3 regions of the Lysinibacillus sp. 2017 genome follow, and region 1 is predicted to be linked to each of the others. Evidence: a T-box and tRNA genes for the amino acid it is inferred to sense, from the RefSeq annotation. Region 1 holds a T-box; the other regions hold tRNA genes.

Region 1 (6,249 bases):
GCAATGGGTACGATGGACCGTCTATTCGGTACACAATTCTTCACAATGGGTAACGGTGGTATGGACATGCTTTGGGCCAACCTGTTCTGGGTTTGGGGTCACCCTGAAGTTTATATCTTAATTTTACCGGCATTCGGTATTTACTCTGAGATTATCTCGACGTTTGCTCGTCGTAACTTATATGGCTATAACTCAATGGTTTGGTCAATGCTTGTAATTTCAGTATTCTCATTCGCTGTATGGACTCACCATTTCTTCACAATGGGTCAAGGCGCAATGACGAACTCAATCTTCTCTATTACAACAATGGCAATCGCAATCCCAACTGGGGTTAAGATTTTCAACTGGCTATTCACGCTTTACAAAGGGAAAATTGTTATGACAACACCAATGTTGTATACAATGCATTTCATTCCTTTATTCACACTTGGTGGTGTAACAGGGGTTATGCTTGCGATGTCAGCAGCAGACTACCAATACCACAACACAATGTTCTTAGTAGCCCACTTCCATAACGTAATCATCCCAGGTGTTGTTTACGCGATGTTAGCAGGTTTAACATTCTACTGGCCAAAAATGTTTGGCTTCATGCTTAACGAACGTATCGGTAAAGCAACAGTTTGGGTAATGTCTACTGGTTTCGTACTTTCATTCATTCCAATGTATATCACTGGTTTAGATGGTCAAGCACGTCGTATGTACACTTATTCAGAATCAACAGGATTCAGCGTATTAAACATGGTAGCGTTCATCGGTGCTGGTATTATGGCTGTTTCATTCTTAATGATCGTTTGGAACATTTGGTATAGTTTCAAAAACTCACCACGTGATATTGGTAGTGATCCTTGGGATGCTCGTGGTCTTGAGTGGTCAACACATACACCAGTTCCACATTACAACTTTGCTATTACTCCAGATGTTACTGATGCAACATCAGAAGCTTTCTGGGATTCTAAGAAAAATGGCGTGCAGTTATTCAAAGGCAAAATTGAAGACATTCATATGCCAAATAACTCAGGTCAAACATTTATTCTTTCAGTATTCATCTTCATCGCAGGTTTCGCATTAGTATTCAGCATGTTTACAGTTGCGATTATTGCGGGTATCGGCGTATTTGCTTGTATGGCTTACCGTTCGTTAGAAGATGACCACGGTTACCACATTCATGCACACGAAGTAGAAGAAGACGAAAAAAATTATGCTAAAAAAGGAGGTGCGAAATAATGAGTAAAGTAAATAACAACGTTCCATTAGAGTATTCTACTGAGGAAAACAGTCTTAAAATCTTTGGTTTCTGGACATTCCTAGGTGCGGAGATTATGTTATTCGGTACATTATTCGCATCGTACTTTACACTATCAGGTCGTACAGGTAGCGGCCCAACTGGTGCAGAAATTTTTGAAATCACTCCAGTATTAATGGAGACTTTCATCCTTTTAACATCAAGTTTTACAATTGGTTTAGCCATTCATGCGATGCGTTTAGGTAGTAAAAAAGCGACATTATCATTCTTGGCTGTAACATTACTTTTAGGTGCTGGATTCTTAACTTATGAAGTATTAGAATTCATTCACTATGTACACATCGGTGCTGGCATTACAGTGAGTGCCTTCACATCGACTCTATTAACAACTCTAGGAACGCATGGTGCTCACGTAACATTCGGTTTCTTATGGGGTGTATCAATCTTCATCCAAATTGCTAAACGTGGTTTAAATGCTACTACAGCAGGTAAAACGTTCATATTCTCTTTATACTGGCACTTCTTAGATGTTGTTTGGATCTTCATCTTCAGTTTCATTTACTTGAAAGGAATGATGTAAATTATGGCTAAGTTCTTTCCTATAGGCCAAGTAATGGGCTTTATATTCTCATTAGTTCTTACTGTAATTGCAATGCTTGTGTACTTTACAGACATGTCATTTAGTACAGGAATGATCGTTCTTTTAGTTACAGCATTCATCCAAGCAGGTCTACAATTCGTTGTATTCATGCACTCTGGTGAAACAGAAGATAAATGGGGTATTTACTCAAACATTCTTTACGGTCTTGGTTTAGTAATCGTTACAATTCTTGGTACATTATTAATCCTACGCTGGGATATGTAATTCCAAGTAATTGTTCTTCTAGTTGAAAATAATGAAAAAATAGATTAGACTAGTTGAAGAATAACTTACTAAATGCTTTGACCGGGAAGAGTAATTATGACGTATTTGTTTTAGGGAGTAGAAGCCTTGACTGAAAGCTTCTATACAAATTGCATAATGAAGTTCACCCTGCGAGCAGCATCCGGGAGCCAAGAGTGGTGAAAGGATTGCCGGCTAGAGATAGTCGTTAGCTCAAATGAAGTGATTGTAGACTCGTCTACAATAACTAGGGTGGTACCGCGAAACTCGTCCTCGTCCCTTTTTTAGGGGGCGAGGATTTTTTTGTTTTTCAGAAAATATGGATATGGATTTAGAATGCTTACATTTTATTAGTGGTTATCTAGTTGATTGAAGTGGAGGTTCGACTCCTGCGGGAACAGCACGAGCGGAAAATCCAATTCAATCGAGATTTTTTTCGATTGAATTTAGTTGGAGCCGTGCCCGCGGAAAGCGTAACCGTAACGGAAATCAACGGTATTTGAGCCAGACTTTATCTGTAAAATTTTAAGTAGGAGGAATTTGTAAATGGAACAACAATTAAAGCAATTAGAACAAGAAGCTTTAGCAAAAATTACTGAAGCTGCTGATTTAAAAGCATTAAACGAAGTTCGTGTTGCGTACTTAGGTAAAAAAGGACCTATCACGGACCTTCTAAAGGGAATGGGAAAGCTTTCTGCTGAAGAACGTCCAAAAATGGGTGCTTTAGTGAATACAGTACGTGAAAACGTAACTGCTGAGTTAGAGAAGAAGGTAGCTGCATTAGAAGAAGCAGCTATTCTTGCACAGCTTGAAAGTGAATCAATCGACGTGACTTTACCAGGTGCTGCGGTACGTGTAGGAAACCGTCACCCATTAACACGTGTTATTGAAGAAATAGAAGACTTATTCTTAGGAATGGGTTATGAAATCGTAGAAGGTCCAGAAGTTGAAAAAGACTATTATAACTTCGAAGCGATGAACTTACCTAAAGGTCATCCAGCTCGTGACATGCAAGATTCATTCTACATTTCTGAAGAAACATTATTACGTACACATACTTCACCAGTACAAGCACGTACAATGGAAGCAAAAAAAGGCGAACCAATTCGCGTAATTTGCCCAGGTAAAGTATTCCGTCGTGATACAGATGATGCAACACACTCACACCAATTCATGCAAATCGAAGGATTAGTGATCGGTGAAAACATCCGTATGTCGGATCTTAAAGGAACACTTGATGCATTAGCGAAAAAAATGTTCGGTGCAGAACGTGAAATTCGTCTACGTCCATCATTCTTCCCATTCACTGAACCATCTGTTGAAGTAGACGTTTCTTGTCACAAATGCGGAGGATCTGGCTGTAATGTATGTAAACAAACAGGTTGGATCGAAATTTTAGGAGCTGGTATGGTACATCCAAACGTACTTGAAATGGCTGGTTATGATTCGACTAAGTTATCAGGCTTCGCATTCGGTATCGGTGCAGAGCGTATCGCAATGTTAAAATATGGTGTGGATGATATTCGTCATTTCTATACAAATGACACACGCTTCTTATCACAATTCCACCAAGCTGAAGTGTAAGGGGGAGAAAATCAATGTTAGTTTCATTAAAATGGTTAAGCCAATATGTAGATATTTCGTCATTAACGGCTGAGGATTTAGCAGAAAAAATTACACGCGCGGGTATCGAGGTTGATGCAGTTATCGATCGTTCACAAGGCATGAAAAATGTCGTTGTCGGCCATGTTGTATCAAAAGAAAAACACCCAGAAGCAGATAAATTAAATGTGTGCCAAGTAGATGTTGGCGAAGAAGAACTTCAACAAATCGTTTGTGGTGCACCAAATGTTGATGCAGGTCAAAAGGTAATCGTTGCGCGTCCAGGTGCAAAATTACCAGGCGGCATTAAAATTAAAAAAGCAAAATTACGTGGCCAAGAATCAAACGGTATGATTTGCTCACTTCAAGAGCTAGGCATTGAAGGTCGTCTTGTACCAAAAGCTTACGCTGAAGGCATTTATGTCTTACCACAAGACGTCACTCCAGGTGCAGATGCGTTAGAGGTATTAGGCCTACGTGATACAGTTTTAGAACTTGGTTTAACACCAAACCGTTCAGATGCCATGAGCATGTTAGGTGTTGCTTATGAAGTAGCGGCAATTTTAAGCCAAGATGTAAAACTTCCTGAAATTTCATATACAACTTCAGCTGAAAAAGCAGAAGATGTTTTAAAATTAACGGTTGAAGATAAAGAAGCGAACCCAATGTATGCAGCGAAAGTTATCAAGAACATTGAAGTAAAGGAATCTCCTTTATGGTTACAACATTACTTAATGGCTGCTGGTGTACGTCCACATAATAATGTAGTCGATGTTACAAACTATGTATTAATGGAATACGGTCAACCGCTTCATGCATTTGATTACGACAAACTAGCTACTGGTGAAATTGTTACTCGTTTAGCTCGTGACGGCGAAGTGATGACTACTCTTGATGATCAAGAGCGTAAATTAGTTAGCCACAACCTTGTAATTACAAACGGTCAAGAAGCTGAAGCACTTGCAGGTGTAATGGGTGGGGCAAAATCTGAAGTATCAGATTCAACAACAACGGTCGTAATTGAATCAGCATACTTTAATGCAGCTTCAGTTCGTCTTACATCAAGAGAAATCGGTTTACGTTCAGATTCTTCAGCTCGCTTTGAAAAAGGCGTAGATCCGAATCGTGTGCTTCCTGCTGCTGAACGTGCAGCACAATTACTTGCAGAGCTTACAGGTGGCGAAGTATTAGAAGGCACTGTATTAGTTGATGAATTAGATAAAGCGCCAGCACGTGTTGTAGTATCACCTGATTTCATTAACGGTCGTTTAGGTATGAAAATTTCTTTAGAAGATATGCTGTCAATTTTAGATCGCTTAAAATTCGAAGTAGAAGCAGTAAATGGTAAATTAGTGATTGATGCGCCAACACGTCGCCAAGATATTAAAATTCCTGAAGATATCGTAGAAGAAATTGCGCGTATGTATGGCTACGATGAAATTCCAGTAAGCTTACCAGCAAGCGAACAAATTGGTAGTCTAACAGCCTATCAAGCAGGTCGTCGTGTTGTACGTAACGTCATGGAAGGTGCAGGGCTATATCAAGCAGTAACGTATTCATTAACTTCTGCTGCTTTTTCTCAAAAATTCGCATTAAAAGCAGAAGAAACAACGAAATTATTAATGCCAATGTCTGAAGAACGTTCAACATTACGTCAAAGCTTAATTCCTCACTTAGTAGAAGCAGCAAGCTATAACGTAGCACGTCAAGCAGAAACAGTTGCATTATATGAAATCGGTTCTGTATTCCTTGGTCAAACAGCGGAAGAATTACCTTTTGAAGAAGAGCATTTAGCACTTGTATTAACGGGTAAATGGATCGACAACACATGGCAAGGTGAGAAGAAAACAGTTGATTTCTTCGTAGCAAAAGGCATCATTGAAGCCGTATTTACAAAGCTTGGTTTAACAGCTCGTGTATCTTACGCGAAAGCGCAGTTCGACGGTTTACACCCAGGTCGTACGGCTGAGATTTTATTAGACGGTGAAAAAGTTGGGGTTATCGCTCAACTACACCCACAAGAACAAAAAACGTTCAATGTAAAAGAAACGTATGTAGCAGAATTAAACTTACAAGCAATTCTTAAAGCAACAAAAGAAGAGCTAGTTTATTCAATTATTCCACGCTTCCCAGCTATGTCTCGTGATATCGCATTAGAACTTGATATCGCAACGCCAGCGGGTGAAATCGTAGACATCATTAAAGGTGCGGGCACTTCTTTACTAAAAGACGTAAAAGTATTCGACGTTTATGCAGGTGAGAAAATGGCAGCAGGTAAAAAATCAGTAGCCTTCTCATTAACATACTTCGATCCAGAGCGTACGTTAACAGATGATGAAGTAGTAGCAGCACATAATAAAGTACTAAAAGCATTAGCAACAGCTGGCGCAGAAGTACGTTAATAAAAAAAGCAGGTAGTGTTTCACTTAAAAGTGATTCGCTACCTGCTTTTTTATTGTTCAGTTTCTTCGGATTCAATTAAGTCCTTTTTAGAAGGTTTTATGATTCCGACAAGCGCACC
Region 2 (6,249 bases), 500 kb from region 1:
TACGTTGCATCTGGCATGTTAAAGTCACCAATAATAAATCCTGCAGCATGCTCTAATTTTCTAGATAAGCGTAATTGATTCATCATTGCATCAATTTGTTCAATAGATTCCCCAATGTCCTCAAGTAGCACCACTTTATTTCGCATATCGATTTCAAACTTCGTGCCTAGCGTGCTCACAATACGATTTAAATTGCCGCCTGTCACCTCGCCACGAACAACTCCTGGAACGATTGTATGGAGTGGAGAAATATGTTCTGCGTATTCAATTTCCATTGGCACAAATAATTGTTGGAACATCTTTTTCGATAACTCATCTAATTCACCATTTGGGCTAGATAACATTGGACCGTGAAAGGTCACAATATTTGAGTATTCATTAACCGGTATATGTAAAGCTGTCACATCCGAAAAACCCCAAACAATCTTCGGATTATCTTCAAGCAATGGATAACTAATTTTATCAAGTAAGCGTGAGATTCCGTAACCGCCTTTTACCAAGAAGATGGCTTTCACTTCCGAATCTTGAACCATTTGATGGAAGTCTGCTAAACGTTCCTCATCTGTACCTGCTAAATAACCCTCATACGCTTGAATGGTTTGACCAAGTTTATAATGTAAGCCTAGCTCATCTAATAGCGCTAATTTGTCCCCAAGCGCCTCTATATTAATTGGACTACTTAAAGAAACAAGTCCTACGGTATCGCCCGTTTGTAATCTTGCTGGACGTATTTTCATCATATATTACCTCCTTTTACTACTGTCGCTATTGTATCATAGCGTTTTATGTAACGTGCATTGTGAATACTCCTAAACAGCTCCTATGAAATTCTCTCTACAGCTATTACTTGCACAAGTAATTCTACGATCAGGAAGTAAAATGCCATGTAAAAAGGAGTACTCGTTGCATGAGTACTCCTTTTCTCTATTTAACACCTGTATAAATAACCGTAACATCATTGTGATTTAATAAAGCACTTGCGGGGAAACCCTCTGTAACTTCACCACTACGTAACTGATCAAATGCTTCTTGCTTTGAAGCTCCTGATATTAATAGTACGATTTTTTTAGCATTCATAATCGTTTTAATTCCCATTGTAATCGCATGTGTCGGTACATCTACCATGGAATCAAAATAAATTTTATTTGCTTCACGCGTTGACTCAGTTAGCGTTACAACATTTGTTCCGTGCGCGAAAGATGTTCCAGGCTCATTAAATCCTATATGACCATTCATCCCAATCCCGAGTAGCTGAATGTCAATATTCCCTGCTTGCTCAATTAATTCATCATAGTGTATAACAGCCTTTTTTAAATCATCTGTACACCCTGAAGGTATATAAATATGTTCACGTTCCATATCAATATGATTGAACAAATGATGATTCATATAGTAATGATAACTCGCCCTATTGGTAGGTCGAATTCCCACATACTCATCCAAATTAAACGACTTCGCCTCAGCGAATGAAATTTCACCAGCTTCATATGCGCTTACTAGTTCTTTATAGAAACCTTCAGGCGTTCCACCCGTTGCCATCCCCAAAACTGTTGTACTCTTTTCTTTTAACTGTTCTATAAAAATCTCTGCAGCGAATCTACTCATTTCTTCATAATTCACAGCTTCAATCCATTTAAAATTTCCGACTGCATTCATTGTAATCCCTTCTCTCTAAATATAAATAGATGGTTCATCACCGTAACATGGGGTTGATTTCCATTCCGGTACGGACGCTTTCCGCGGGCACGGCTCCAACTAATTTTTTGTGCCTCTTACGGCGGCACAAAAAATGGATTTTCCGCTCGTGCTTTTCCTGCAGGAGTCGCCTTCCCTCCATTCTCAATCAACTCGTTTTTCTATCAAGTTTTGTCATCCCTAACTTATGGCGGAGAGCCAAATATATACCGTTAAATACAATAAGTTCCACAATGATATTAATTTTAAAGGAAGTTTAATGAACAAGCTATATTTTGCATGTATAAGTTTCTACTTTTTATAATAAAATTCACTTGATTGAAATACATTTTTCCAATAAAAAAAGAACCCTTGATTTCTCAAGGATTCTTCGCTGTCCAATTTTTCCGAACATGATTAGTAACTATTATGATTAATTGTAAATATTTTCGATAAAATAGAATCGATTCTTCTTTCCGCTGATCTAGCATTCTTTCCGAGTTTTCTACCTTTAAGAGCTTCAGAAATTTTCTTTCGCTCTGTTTATAAATGTTTTTTTCCATTATAAAATCACCTCGATATTCTTCTATCGTGGTGATTTAAAATGTAAACCATAAAATGTTTATTTTATAATAGTAATTTCATTCTTAGGGATTCATCTAGAAAATAAAAAGGCTTAATGTAATAAATAGTTTTTATTAAATATTAATTGATGCATTTACTTACGATACGGTTCAGCGTTACCTATATATTCGGTTTAAGACTATTTCTAAATGTTCGCTCTTGAATCACTCACTACTGAGTATACTTTAATCCGAATTGCTGCTTCAACACTTGTCGCTGCTCCAGGAATTTTCCATACATATCACGGGAATAGTTCATTTGAGAATATTCATTACTCCCAGAGGAACTATAATATTCTCCGTAATAAATCACTAATCTTCCTATTTCATCAAATAATTGCTGTTCTTCTGGTGATAGTGATTGTGTTCCATATGTATTCGAATAACGTTCAACAACTATAAATATTTCGTCCTGGCTCTTTTGACTAATGCCTAATAGATCCTCATTCAAAATATTTAATACTTCATTTGAATCCTGAAATATACCGCCTTCAATATTATTGGTTGTACCACCGTCTCTTAAACTATTTACAAACATTCCAATTATTAAAAGAAATGATAAACCACCTATAACTATAACCATAATCAGCTTTAATAATCCTTTTAAACAACCTATTAATAATTCCTCCTAAGCAACTTTTTTATTGCCAATCATACCAATTATCCCTGCAAGCACTAAAGGTACCGTAGCTATATAGCCAATCGGCTGCATTAAAGAACCTACTACTAACCCACTTAAAATAAGAAGAATCCCACCAAACTTTGGTTTTTTTGAAATGAATAATAACCCTACAAAACCAATAGCTACCCAAAATAATGAGATATTTCCTTGTTCACTTAATTCATTTGATTGAATACCTGATGCAATCGCATGCGCAAATAACGAAACAGCAACACCTAATCCTAATCCTATTATTCCTATTATGGAAACTAAACAACCTTTCATCTTACCACACCTCCTTCATCCAATATTTAACTATACCATATTCCAAAATGATATTACCTAGTATCTTGTGTATCCGACACTAACAACGTAAACCAACTTTTATTTAAGATGTAGTGGGAATGGGCATGAAGTTGTTTTTTTTATAAACCGCACTTACTTATGATACGGTTCTCTTTAACTAATACTATATAAAATTTATTATTTTATAATTGAATTACAATAAGGCTGAAATGAGTACAAAGGAAAAGCCACGAAAGGCGTTATGCTGGAGTCTTTAGGTCTCTTAATACTAAGTCACATATCTTAGCATTAAGAATTTCAATTAATATATATCTAATTAAAAAAAACTAATTAAATTTAATTCTTCATTAGTTAAATTTATACTTCTTCTTTTAGCCATTAATATACCTCCGCATAGGATTCTACTTATCGGATTCATCATTAAAGTGCTTTAAGTCTATAAATACAAAAAAGACTCCTAGTATAAATACTAGAAGTCTTGATGTAATAAGGTTTATGACAGTTAAACCTTAAATCAGATACCGATAACCAGGGTCGAACTGGTACTCCCGAAGGAACCGGATTTTGAGTCCGGCGCGTCTGCCAATTCCGCCATATCGGCAAAATAAAAAAAGGTAAAAAAAAACCGGTTTAACCGATTAGATAAAAAATGGAGGCGGCAACCGGATTTGAACCGGTGGTAGAGGTGTTGCAGACCTGTGCCTTACCACTTGGCTATGCCGCCGTATTTTGGAGCGGAAGACGAGGTTCGAACTCGCGACCCCCACCTTGGCAAGGTGGTGTTCTACCACTGAACTACTTCCGCAAAATAAAAAATGGCTGGGGAACCTGGATTCGAACCAGGGCATGACGGAATCAAAATCCGTTGCCTTACCGCTTGGCTATACCCCAAAATTTTAAGTATTATATATAAATGGGGCGACTGATGGGAATTGAACCCACGAATGCCGGAATCACAATCCGGTGCGTTAACCACTTCGCCACAACCGCCAATATATTATAATTTAATTTTACCTCTTAAACGTAAATAAAAGATGGGGCGACTGATGGGAATTGAACCCACGAGTGCCGGAATCACAATCCGGTGCGTTAACCACTTCGCCACAACCGCCATTATTATTATTTTGTTTAATTAGAATTGGCAGGGGCAGTAGGAATTGAACCCACACTGACGGTTTTGGAGACCGTAGTTCTACCTTTAAACTATGCCCCTATAAAGATGGTGGAGGGGGGCGGGTTCGAACCGCCGAACCCTAAGGAGCGGATTTACAGTCCGCCGCGTTTAGCCACTTCGCTACCCCTCCAGGTAATGGTGCCGGCGAAAGGAGTCGAACCCTCGACCTACTGATTACAAGTCAGTTGCTCTACCAACTGAGCTACACCGGCAAAAATTATCTTTTATATTTATATGGTGGGTCAGGACGGAATCGAACCGCCGACACTTAGAGCTTCAATCTAATGCTCTACCAACTGAGCTACTGACCCATATATGTATTATTTATAAAATGGCGGTCCCGACCGGGATCGAACCGGCGATCTCCTGCGTGACAGGCAGGCATGTTAACCGCTACACCACGGGACCATTTTGGTTGCGGGGACAGGACTTGAACCTGTGACCTTCGGGTTATGAGCCCGACGAGCTACCACTGCTCCACCCCGCGACAATATTATTAAGTTAATTAATGGTGGAGGATGACGGGCTCGAACCGCCGACCCCCTGCTTGTAAGGCAGGTGCTCTCCCAGCTGAGCTAATCCTCCATGCTGGACTTCATAAATGTAAATGGTGACCCGTACGAGAATCGAACTCGTGTTACCGCCGTGAAAGGGCGGTGTCTTAACCGCTTGACCAACGGGCCATTTTTTAAAGTTTGGCTGGCGGAGAGTAAGGGATTTGAACCCTTGATGCAGTTTTACCCGCATACACGATTTCCAATCGTGCTCCTTCGGCCTCTCGGACAACTCTCCAAGATTTAGATGGCTCCGAAGGCAGGACTCGAACCTGCGACCTGCCGGTTAACAGCCGGATGCTCTACCAACTGAGCTACTTCGGAATAATTTTATGTAAGCCTAGCGACGTCCTACTCTCACAGGGGGAAACCCCCAACTACCATCGGCGCTAAAGAGCTTAACTTCCGTGTTCGGTATGGGAACGGGTGTGACCTCTTTGCCATCATCACTAGACCTTTTTGAAAGACACAATTAATTATATCACACTTTACATTAACGTCAAGTGTTTTTAATGAATTTTTGATGATTTTATTCATCTTTTGTTCTTTCAAAACTGGATAAACGTTTCATTGAGTTATGCAATAAAATGTGGTTAAGTCCTCGACCGATTAGTATTCGTCAGCTCCATGTGTCACCACACTTCCACCTCGAACCTATCTACCTGATCGTCTTTCAGGGGTCTTACTTACTTGCGTAATGGGAAATCTCATCTTGAGGGGGGCTTCATGCTTAGATGCTTTCAGCACTTATCCCGTCCACACATAGCTACCCAGCGATGCTCTTGGCAGAACAACTGGTACACCAGCGGTGTGTCCATCCCGGTCCTCTCGTACTAAGGACAGCTCCTCTCAAATTTCCTACGCCCACGACGGATAGGGACCGAACTGTCTCACGACGTTCTGAACCCAGCTCGCGTACCGCTTTAATGGGCGAACAGCCCAACCCTTGGGACCGACTACAGCCCCAGGATGCGATGAGCCGACATCGAGGTGCCAAACCTCCCCGTCGATGTGGACTCTTGGGGGAGATAAGCCTGTTATCCCCGGGGTAGCTTTTATCCGTTGAGCGATGGCCCTTCCATGCGGAACCACCGGATCACTAAGCCCGTCTTTCGACCCTGCTCGACTTGTAGGTCTCGCAGTCAAGCTCCCTTATGCCTTTACACTCTTCGAATGATTTCCAACCATTCTGAGGGAACCTTTGGGCGCCTCCGTTACTCTTTAGGAGGCGACCGCCCCAGTCAAACTGTCCGCCTG
Region 3 (6,249 bases), 160 kb from region 1:
GGTACAACTTGTACAGGATAGGTAGGAGCCAGAGATTCCGGAGCGTCAGCTTCGGAGGAGGCGTCAGTGGGATACTACCCTGGTTGTATTGAACTTCTAACCCATACCCCTTAGCGGGGTAGGAGACAGTGTCAGGCGGACAGTTTGACTGGGGCGGTCGCCTCCTAAAGAGTAACGGAGGCGCCCAAAGGTTCCCTCAGAATGGTTGGAAATCATTCGAAGAGTGTAAAGGCATAAGGGAGCTTGACTGCGAGACCTACAAGTCGAGCAGGGTCGAAAGACGGGCTTAGTGATCCGGTGGTTCCGCATGGAAGGGCCATCGCTCAACGGATAAAAGCTACCCCGGGGATAACAGGCTTATCTCCCCCAAGAGTCCACATCGACGGGGAGGTTTGGCACCTCGATGTCGGCTCATCGCATCCTGGGGCTGTAGTCGGTCCCAAGGGTTGGGCTGTTCGCCCATTAAAGCGGTACGCGAGCTGGGTTCAGAACGTCGTGAGACAGTTCGGTCCCTATCCGTCGTGGGCGTAGGAAATTTGAGAGGAGCTGTCCTTAGTACGAGAGGACCGGGATGGACACACCGCTGGTGTACCAGTTGTTCTGCCAAGAGCATCGCTGGGTAGCTATGTGTGGACGGGATAAGTGCTGAAAGCATCTAAGCATGAAGCCCCCCTCAAGATGAGATTTCCCATTACGCAAGTAAGTAAGACCCCTGAAAGACGATCAGGTAGATAGGTTCGAGGTGGAAGTGTGGTGACACATGGAGCTGACGAATACTAATCGGTCGAGGACTTAACCACATTTTATTGCATAACTCAATGAAACGTTTATCCAGTTTTGAAAGAACAATTCTTTCTACATATACACGGATGTTCTTTAACATGACATCCATGTCATAGTGAAGTGATGATGGCAAAGAGGTCACACCTGTTCCCATACCGAACACAGAAGTTAAGCTCTTTAGCGCCGATGGTAGTTGGGGGTTTCCCCCTGTGAGAGTAGGACGTCGCTTCGCTAGAATATATGGAGGATTAGCTCAGCTGGGAGAGCACCTGCCTTACAAGCAGGGGGTCGGCGGTTCGAGCCCGTCATCCTCCACCATTTCTATAGTGCCGGTGTAGCTCAGTTGGTAGAGCAACTGACTTGTAATCAGTAGGTCGAGGGTTCGACTCCTTTCGCCGGCACCATTATAGAGTGCCATTAGCTCAGTTGGTAGAGCATCTGACTTTTAATCAGAGGGTCGAAGGTTCGAGTCCTTCATGGCACACCAGTTTTTAATTTCATAACTGTCAGAATAAAAATATCTTATGCATTTTGCGGAAGTAGTTCAGTGGTAGAACACCACCTTGCCAAGGTGGGGGTCGCGAGTTCGAACCTCGTCTTCCGCTCCAAAAAAATGCCGGGGTGGCGGAACTGGCAGACGCACAGGACTTAAAATCCTGCGGTGAGTGATCACCGTGCCGGTTCGATTCCGGCCCTCGGCACCATTTTTACTTTAAACAAAATAATTTAGCGCTCGTAGCTCAATTGGATAGAGCATCTGACTACGAATCAGAAGGTTGTAGGTTCAAGTCCTGTCGAGCGCACCATTTTTTCGGAATGTAGCTCAGCTTGGTAGAGCACTTGGTTTGGGACCAAGGGGTCGTAGGTTCGAATCCTGTCATTCCGACCACTATTAATGGGGCCTTAGCTCAGCTGGGAGAGCGCCTGCCTTGCACGCAGGAGGTCAGCGGTTCGATCCCGCTAGGCTCCACCATAAAGTAACCAAATAAAGATCCTGGCGGTGTAGCTCAGTTGGCTAGAGCACTCGGTTCATACCCGAAAGGTCGTGGGTTCGACTCCCTCTGCCGCCATCTTAAAGGACCTTTAGCTCAGTTGGTTAGAGCAGACGGCTCATAACCGTCCGGTCACAGGTTCGAGTCCTGTAAGGTCCACCAGTAAAACAATATATAATATTTCGGAGGTATACCCAAGTCTGGCTGAAGGGATTAGTCTTGAAAACTAACAGGCGGGTTAAACCGCGCGGGGGTTCGAATCCCTCTACCTCCTCCATTTTTAAAAAAAGCATGGTGTCTGAAAGACTCAACTAAATAGTATTGTCGCGGGGTGGAGCAGTGGTAGCTCGTCGGGCTCATAACCCGAAGGTCACAGGTTCAAGTCCTGTCCCCGCAACCAAATGGTCCCGTGGTGTAGCGGTTAACATGCCTGCCTGTCACGCAGGAGATCGCCGGTTCGATCCCGGTCGGGACCGCCATTTGTGGGTTTGTAGCTCAGTTGGTAGAGCATTAGATTGAAGCTCTAAGTGTCGGCGGTTCGATTCCGTCCAAACCCACCATATGCGGGTGTAGTTTAATGGTAAAACCTCAGCCTTCCAAGCTGATGTCGTGAGTTCGATTCTCATCACCCGCTCCAAAATAGGGCCTATAGCTCAGCTGGTTAGAGCGCACGCCTGATAAGCGTGAGGTCGATGGTTCGAGTCCATTTAGGCCCACCATAGTATTATTCCGAAGTAGCTCAGTTGGTAGAGCATCCGGCTGTTAACCGGCAGGTCGCAGGTTCGAGTCCTGCCTTCGGAGCCATTTTTATGTAAAGTGGGGAAGTACCCAAGCGGCTCAAGGGGCGCCCCTGCTAAGGGTGTAGATCGCGTAAGCGGTGCGAGGGTTCGAATCCCTCCTTCTCCGCCATTGGCCCGTTGGTCAAGCGGTTAAGACACCGCCCTTTCACGGCGGTAACACGAGTTCGATTCTCGTACGGGTCATAATAGAAAAAGCGCTAGATACAAAATTGTATCTAGCGCTTTTTCGTATAATTAAAAGTTTTTTTGAACTATTTGGTTCTGTAATATTTGTTGGGTTAGTCTTACAAATATTATATTTTTCTAATAGGTATAGATATTCCTATATATGCGCATTATTGTGTGGTGATAAGTGTGAGGAACTGGCAGCTGAACGCATAGAAGATATGAGAAATACTTTTGTTATGCGTAAGTTAAATGAGAAGATAACGCCTTTATATGACAAATTTTTATTGGGAGACTTACAAGTAGATAGTCTTTAGAAAAATGTTAAAAATTAGAGGGTCAAAAGTTTTCAGGTTATCAATGATTTTTCTAAGAGGAAGTTGAAGAAAATAATTTTTCTGAAATAACTTATAGATTTAATCGATTAGTTGAAAAGATAGAACTGGGAAATGCAACAGTTACTCGAGTAGCATTTTCAATTTACGTTGGCCGTGTTCTAAAAGAACCAAAATTAATTTTATCTGTAGTAATTGGCTATTTGTATTATGCCAAATATTTTAACATAATAAATAGTTCAAAAAGAAAAGAGAGTATATATTTTTGGATATAATTGTTTGTATTAAGAACAAGAATTATAGTTAAAATGAATGGAGAGTATTTTTTAGAAAATTGATAATTATTTATTATTTAAACGTTTTTGTAACACATTAACAGCATTTTAAATAATTATTTTTAAAAAGCACAAAACAACTATTGAAAAAATACTGCGTACATATTAAACTTTCGTTATGCCAAGAAATCGTTTTCATTAGGAGACGGAGCTAGTTAATGGCAACGATAGAAAATAATAAAAGTTTTTCTAAAAAGTTTTTAAAAACTATTGCACCATCTTAAAAAAACTGTTATTATAAATCTTGTCCTTAAGAGAAAGGACATGCGGTTATAATAATGTAACTTCAACATATCCCATGGAGGATTAGCTCAGCTGGGAGAGCACCTGCCTTACAAGCAGGGGGTCGGCGGTTCGAGCCCGTCATCCTCCACCATTTCTATAGTGCCGGTGTAGCTCAGTTGGTAGAGCAACTGACTTGTAATCAGTAGGTCGAGGGTTCGACTCCTTTCGCCGGCACCATTATAGAGTGCCATTAGCTCAGTTGGTAGAGCATCTGACTTTTAATCAGAGGGTCGAAGGTTCGAGTCCTTCATGGCACACCAGTTTTATAATATGTCTGCTGCGGGTGTGGCGGAATTGGCAGACGCACTAGACTTAGGATCTAGCGCCGCAAGGCGTGGGGGTTCGACTCCCTTCACCCGCACCATTTAATTTCATAACTGTCAGAATAAAAATATCTTATGCATTTTGCGGAAGTAGTTCAGTGGTAGAACACCACCTTGCCAAGGTGGGGGTCGCGAGTTCGAACCTCGTCTTCCGCTCCAAAAAAAATGCCGGGGTGGCGGAACTGGCAGACGCACAGGACTTAAAATCCTGCGGTGAGTGATCACCGTGCCGGTTCGATTCCGGCCCTCGGCACCATTTTTACTTTAAACAAAATAATTTAGCGCTCGTAGCTCAATTGGATAGAGCATCTGACTACGAATCAGAAGGTTGTAGGTTCAAGTCCTGTCGAGCGCACCATTTTTTTCGGAATGTAGCTCAGCTTGGTAGAGCACTTGGTTTGGGACCAAGGGGTCGTAGGTTCGAATCCTGTCATTCCGACCACTATTAATGGGGCCTTAGCTCAGCTGGGAGAGCGCCTGCCTTGCACGCAGGAGGTCAGCGGTTCGATCCCGCTAGGCTCCACCATAAAGTAACCAAATAAAGATCCTGGCGGTGTAGCTCAGTTGGCTAGAGCACTCGGTTCATACCCGAAAGGTCGTGGGTTCGACTCCCTCTGCCGCCATCTTAAAGGACCTTTAGCTCAGTTGGTTAGAGCAGACGGCTCATAACCGTCCGGTCACAGGTTCGAGTCCTGTAAGGTCCACCAGTAAAACAATATATAATATTTCGGAGGTATACCCAAGTCTGGCTGAAGGGATTAGTCTTGAAAACTAACAGGCGGGTTAAACCGCGCGGGGGTTCGAATCCCTCTACCTCCTCCATTTTAAAAAAAAGCATGGTGTCTGAAAGACTCAACTAAATAGTATTGTCGCGGGGTGGAGCAGTGGTAGCTCGTCGGGCTCATAACCCGAAGGTCACAGGTTCAAGTCCTGTCCCCGCAACCAAATGGTCCCGTGGTGTAGCGGTTAACATGCCTGCCTGTCACGCAGGAGATCGCCGGTTCGATCCCGGTCGGGACCGCCATTTGTGGGTTTGTAGCTCAGTTGGTAGAGCATTAGATTGAAGCTCTAAGTGTCGGCGGTTCGATTCCGTCCAAACCCACCATATGCGGGTGTAGTTTAATGGTAAAACCTCAGCCTTCCAAGCTGATGTCGTGAGTTCGATTCTCATCACCCGCTCCAAAATAGGGCCTATAGCTCAGCTGGTTAGAGCGCACGCCTGATAAGCGTGAGGTCGATGGTTCGAGTCCATTTAGGCCCACCATAGTATTATTCCGAAGTAGCTCAGTTGGTAGAGCATCCGGCTGTTAACCGGCAGGTCGCAGGTTCGAGTCCTGCCTTCGGAGCCATTTTTATGTAAAGTGGGGAAGTACCCAAGCGGCTCAAGGGGCGCCCCTGCTAAGGGTGTAGATCGCGTAAGCGGTGCGAGGGTTCGAATCCCTCCTTCTCCGCCATTGGCCCGTTGGTCAAGCGGTTAAGACACCGCCCTTTCACGGCGGTAACACGAGTTCGATTCTCGTACGGGTCATAATAGAAAAAACGCTAGATACAAAATTGTATCTAGCGTTTTTTCGTATAATTAAAAGTTTAAATTTTTTTGAGTTATATCGATTGACCTTTACGTTACGTTATCCTTTATTGTAATTCAAAGAGGTGATGACATGCTAATTAATGAATTAGTAAAGCTTTCGGGAGTAACTGCACGTACACTTCGTTATTATGATGAAATTGGATTGTTAAAGCCATCTAAAGTCTGGGAGAATGGTTATCGTTATTATAGTCAGGAAGATATTGATCGTTTGCAGCAAATATTATTTTATCGAGAGCTTGATTTTAAACTAGAGGAAATAAAAATGTTGCTTGATGATTCACGCTTTGACGTAAAAGTTGCATTACAAGAGCAACAAAAGCTACTCCAGAAAAAGAGAAATTATTTAGATGACCTAATCGACACGATTGAAAGAACAATTCAATCTATGGAAGGGGAAATAACTATGACAAATGAACAAAAATTTGAAAAGTTCAAAGAGCAATTAATCAATGATAACGAGCAAAAATTTGCTCAAGAAATTCGTGAAAAGTATGGAGAAGAAGAAGTATTAGCTAGTTATGGAAAGATGAAAACTATGACTGAAGGGCAATACGAGGCAGCACAACAACTTGAAAGCCAGTTATTTGAACGTTTAAAAGAAGCGATGGTACAAGGAGATGCTCAGTCCGAAATATCAATG

Evidence for each region. A T-box is a leader RNA that pairs with one kind of tRNA and senses whether it is charged. The one in region 1 lies ahead of pheS (phenylalanine--tRNA ligase subunit alpha), so its partner is inferred to be a tRNA-Phe.
Region 2: it has a tRNA-Phe gene. The T-box ahead of pheS (phenylalanine--tRNA ligase subunit alpha) is inferred to sense a tRNA for this amino acid. The anticodon was not compared.
Region 3: it has a tRNA-Phe gene. The T-box ahead of pheS (phenylalanine--tRNA ligase subunit alpha) is inferred to sense a tRNA for this amino acid. The anticodon was not compared.

The regions. Positions count from the first base shown of each region.
Region 1 covers NZ_CP029002.1:2,690,851-2,697,099, reverse strand. Annotated here, with positions in the region: gene qoxB (cytochrome aa3 quinol oxidase subunit I) at 1-1,224, shown strand, start outside; gene DCE79_RS13140 (cytochrome c oxidase subunit 3) at 1,224-1,823, shown strand; gene qoxD (cytochrome aa3 quinol oxidase subunit IV) at 1,827-2,108, shown strand; T-box leader at 2,177-2,410, shown strand; gene pheS (phenylalanine--tRNA ligase subunit alpha) at 2,673-3,710, shown strand; gene pheT (phenylalanine--tRNA ligase subunit beta) at 3,725-6,130, shown strand; gene DCE79_RS13120 (nucleoside-diphosphate sugar epimerase) at 6,181-6,249, opposite strand, start outside.
Region 2 covers NZ_CP029002.1:3,192,492-3,198,740, forward strand. Annotated here, with positions in the region: gene DCE79_RS15605 (S66 peptidase family protein) at 1-737, opposite strand, end outside; gene nagB (glucosamine-6-phosphate deaminase) at 925-1,656, opposite strand; gene DCE79_RS15620 (hypothetical protein) at 2,470-2,835, opposite strand; gene DCE79_RS15625 (hypothetical protein) at 2,926-3,243, opposite strand; tRNA gene DCE79_RS15630 (tRNA-Leu) at 3,784-3,865, opposite strand; tRNA gene DCE79_RS15635 (tRNA-Cys) at 3,915-3,988, opposite strand; tRNA gene DCE79_RS15640 (tRNA-Gly) at 3,995-4,069, opposite strand; tRNA gene DCE79_RS15645 (tRNA-Gln) at 4,081-4,155, opposite strand; tRNA gene DCE79_RS15650 (tRNA-His) at 4,179-4,254, opposite strand; tRNA gene DCE79_RS15655 (tRNA-His) at 4,300-4,375, opposite strand; tRNA gene DCE79_RS15660 (tRNA-Trp) at 4,404-4,477, opposite strand; tRNA gene DCE79_RS15665 (tRNA-Tyr) at 4,485-4,568, opposite strand; tRNA gene DCE79_RS15670 (tRNA-Thr) at 4,575-4,650, opposite strand; tRNA gene DCE79_RS15675 (tRNA-Phe) at 4,674-4,749, opposite strand; tRNA gene DCE79_RS15680 (tRNA-Asp) at 4,771-4,846, opposite strand; tRNA gene DCE79_RS15685 (tRNA-Met) at 4,851-4,925, opposite strand; tRNA gene DCE79_RS15690 (tRNA-Val) at 4,948-5,023, opposite strand; tRNA gene DCE79_RS15695 (tRNA-Glu) at 5,047-5,121, opposite strand; tRNA gene DCE79_RS15700 (tRNA-Ser) at 5,139-5,230, opposite strand; tRNA gene DCE79_RS15705 (tRNA-Asn) at 5,241-5,316, opposite strand; rRNA gene rrf (5S ribosomal RNA) at 5,331-5,446, opposite strand; rRNA gene DCE79_RS15715 (23S ribosomal RNA) at 5,582-6,249, opposite strand, start outside.
Region 3 covers NZ_CP029002.1:2,853,425-2,859,673, reverse strand. Annotated here, with positions in the region: rRNA gene DCE79_RS14050 (23S ribosomal RNA) at 1-800, shown strand, start outside; rRNA gene rrf (5S ribosomal RNA) at 900-1,015, shown strand; tRNA gene DCE79_RS14040 (tRNA-Val) at 1,026-1,101, shown strand; tRNA gene DCE79_RS14035 (tRNA-Thr) at 1,112-1,187, shown strand; tRNA gene DCE79_RS14030 (tRNA-Lys) at 1,195-1,270, shown strand; tRNA gene DCE79_RS14025 (tRNA-Gly) at 1,317-1,391, shown strand; tRNA gene DCE79_RS14020 (tRNA-Leu) at 1,399-1,487, shown strand; tRNA gene DCE79_RS14015 (tRNA-Arg) at 1,513-1,589, shown strand; tRNA gene DCE79_RS14010 (tRNA-Pro) at 1,596-1,672, shown strand; tRNA gene DCE79_RS14005 (tRNA-Ala) at 1,681-1,756, shown strand; tRNA gene DCE79_RS14000 (tRNA-Met) at 1,780-1,853, shown strand; tRNA gene DCE79_RS13995 (tRNA-Ile) at 1,861-1,937, shown strand; tRNA gene DCE79_RS13990 (tRNA-Ser) at 1,960-2,052, shown strand; tRNA gene DCE79_RS13985 (tRNA-Met) at 2,101-2,175, shown strand; tRNA gene DCE79_RS13980 (tRNA-Asp) at 2,179-2,254, shown strand; tRNA gene DCE79_RS13975 (tRNA-Phe) at 2,260-2,335, shown strand; tRNA gene DCE79_RS13970 (tRNA-Gly) at 2,339-2,412, shown strand; tRNA gene DCE79_RS13965 (tRNA-Ile) at 2,418-2,494, shown strand; tRNA gene DCE79_RS13960 (tRNA-Asn) at 2,504-2,579, shown strand; tRNA gene DCE79_RS13955 (tRNA-Ser) at 2,594-2,684, shown strand; tRNA gene DCE79_RS13950 (tRNA-Glu) at 2,687-2,758, shown strand; tRNA gene DCE79_RS13945 (tRNA-Val) at 3,711-3,786, shown strand; tRNA gene DCE79_RS13940 (tRNA-Thr) at 3,797-3,872, shown strand; tRNA gene DCE79_RS13935 (tRNA-Lys) at 3,880-3,955, shown strand; tRNA gene DCE79_RS13930 (tRNA-Leu) at 3,975-4,059, shown strand; tRNA gene DCE79_RS13925 (tRNA-Gly) at 4,103-4,177, shown strand; tRNA gene DCE79_RS13920 (tRNA-Leu) at 4,186-4,274, shown strand; tRNA gene DCE79_RS13915 (tRNA-Arg) at 4,300-4,376, shown strand; tRNA gene DCE79_RS13910 (tRNA-Pro) at 4,384-4,460, shown strand; tRNA gene DCE79_RS13905 (tRNA-Ala) at 4,469-4,544, shown strand; tRNA gene DCE79_RS13900 (tRNA-Met) at 4,568-4,641, shown strand; tRNA gene DCE79_RS13895 (tRNA-Ile) at 4,649-4,725, shown strand; tRNA gene DCE79_RS13890 (tRNA-Ser) at 4,748-4,840, shown strand; tRNA gene DCE79_RS13885 (tRNA-Met) at 4,889-4,963, shown strand; tRNA gene DCE79_RS13880 (tRNA-Asp) at 4,967-5,042, shown strand; tRNA gene DCE79_RS13875 (tRNA-Phe) at 5,048-5,123, shown strand; tRNA gene DCE79_RS13870 (tRNA-Gly) at 5,127-5,200, shown strand; tRNA gene DCE79_RS13865 (tRNA-Ile) at 5,206-5,282, shown strand; tRNA gene DCE79_RS13860 (tRNA-Asn) at 5,292-5,367, shown strand; tRNA gene DCE79_RS13855 (tRNA-Ser) at 5,382-5,472, shown strand; tRNA gene DCE79_RS13850 (tRNA-Glu) at 5,475-5,546, shown strand; gene DCE79_RS13845 (MerR family transcriptional regulator) at 5,680-6,249, shown strand, end outside.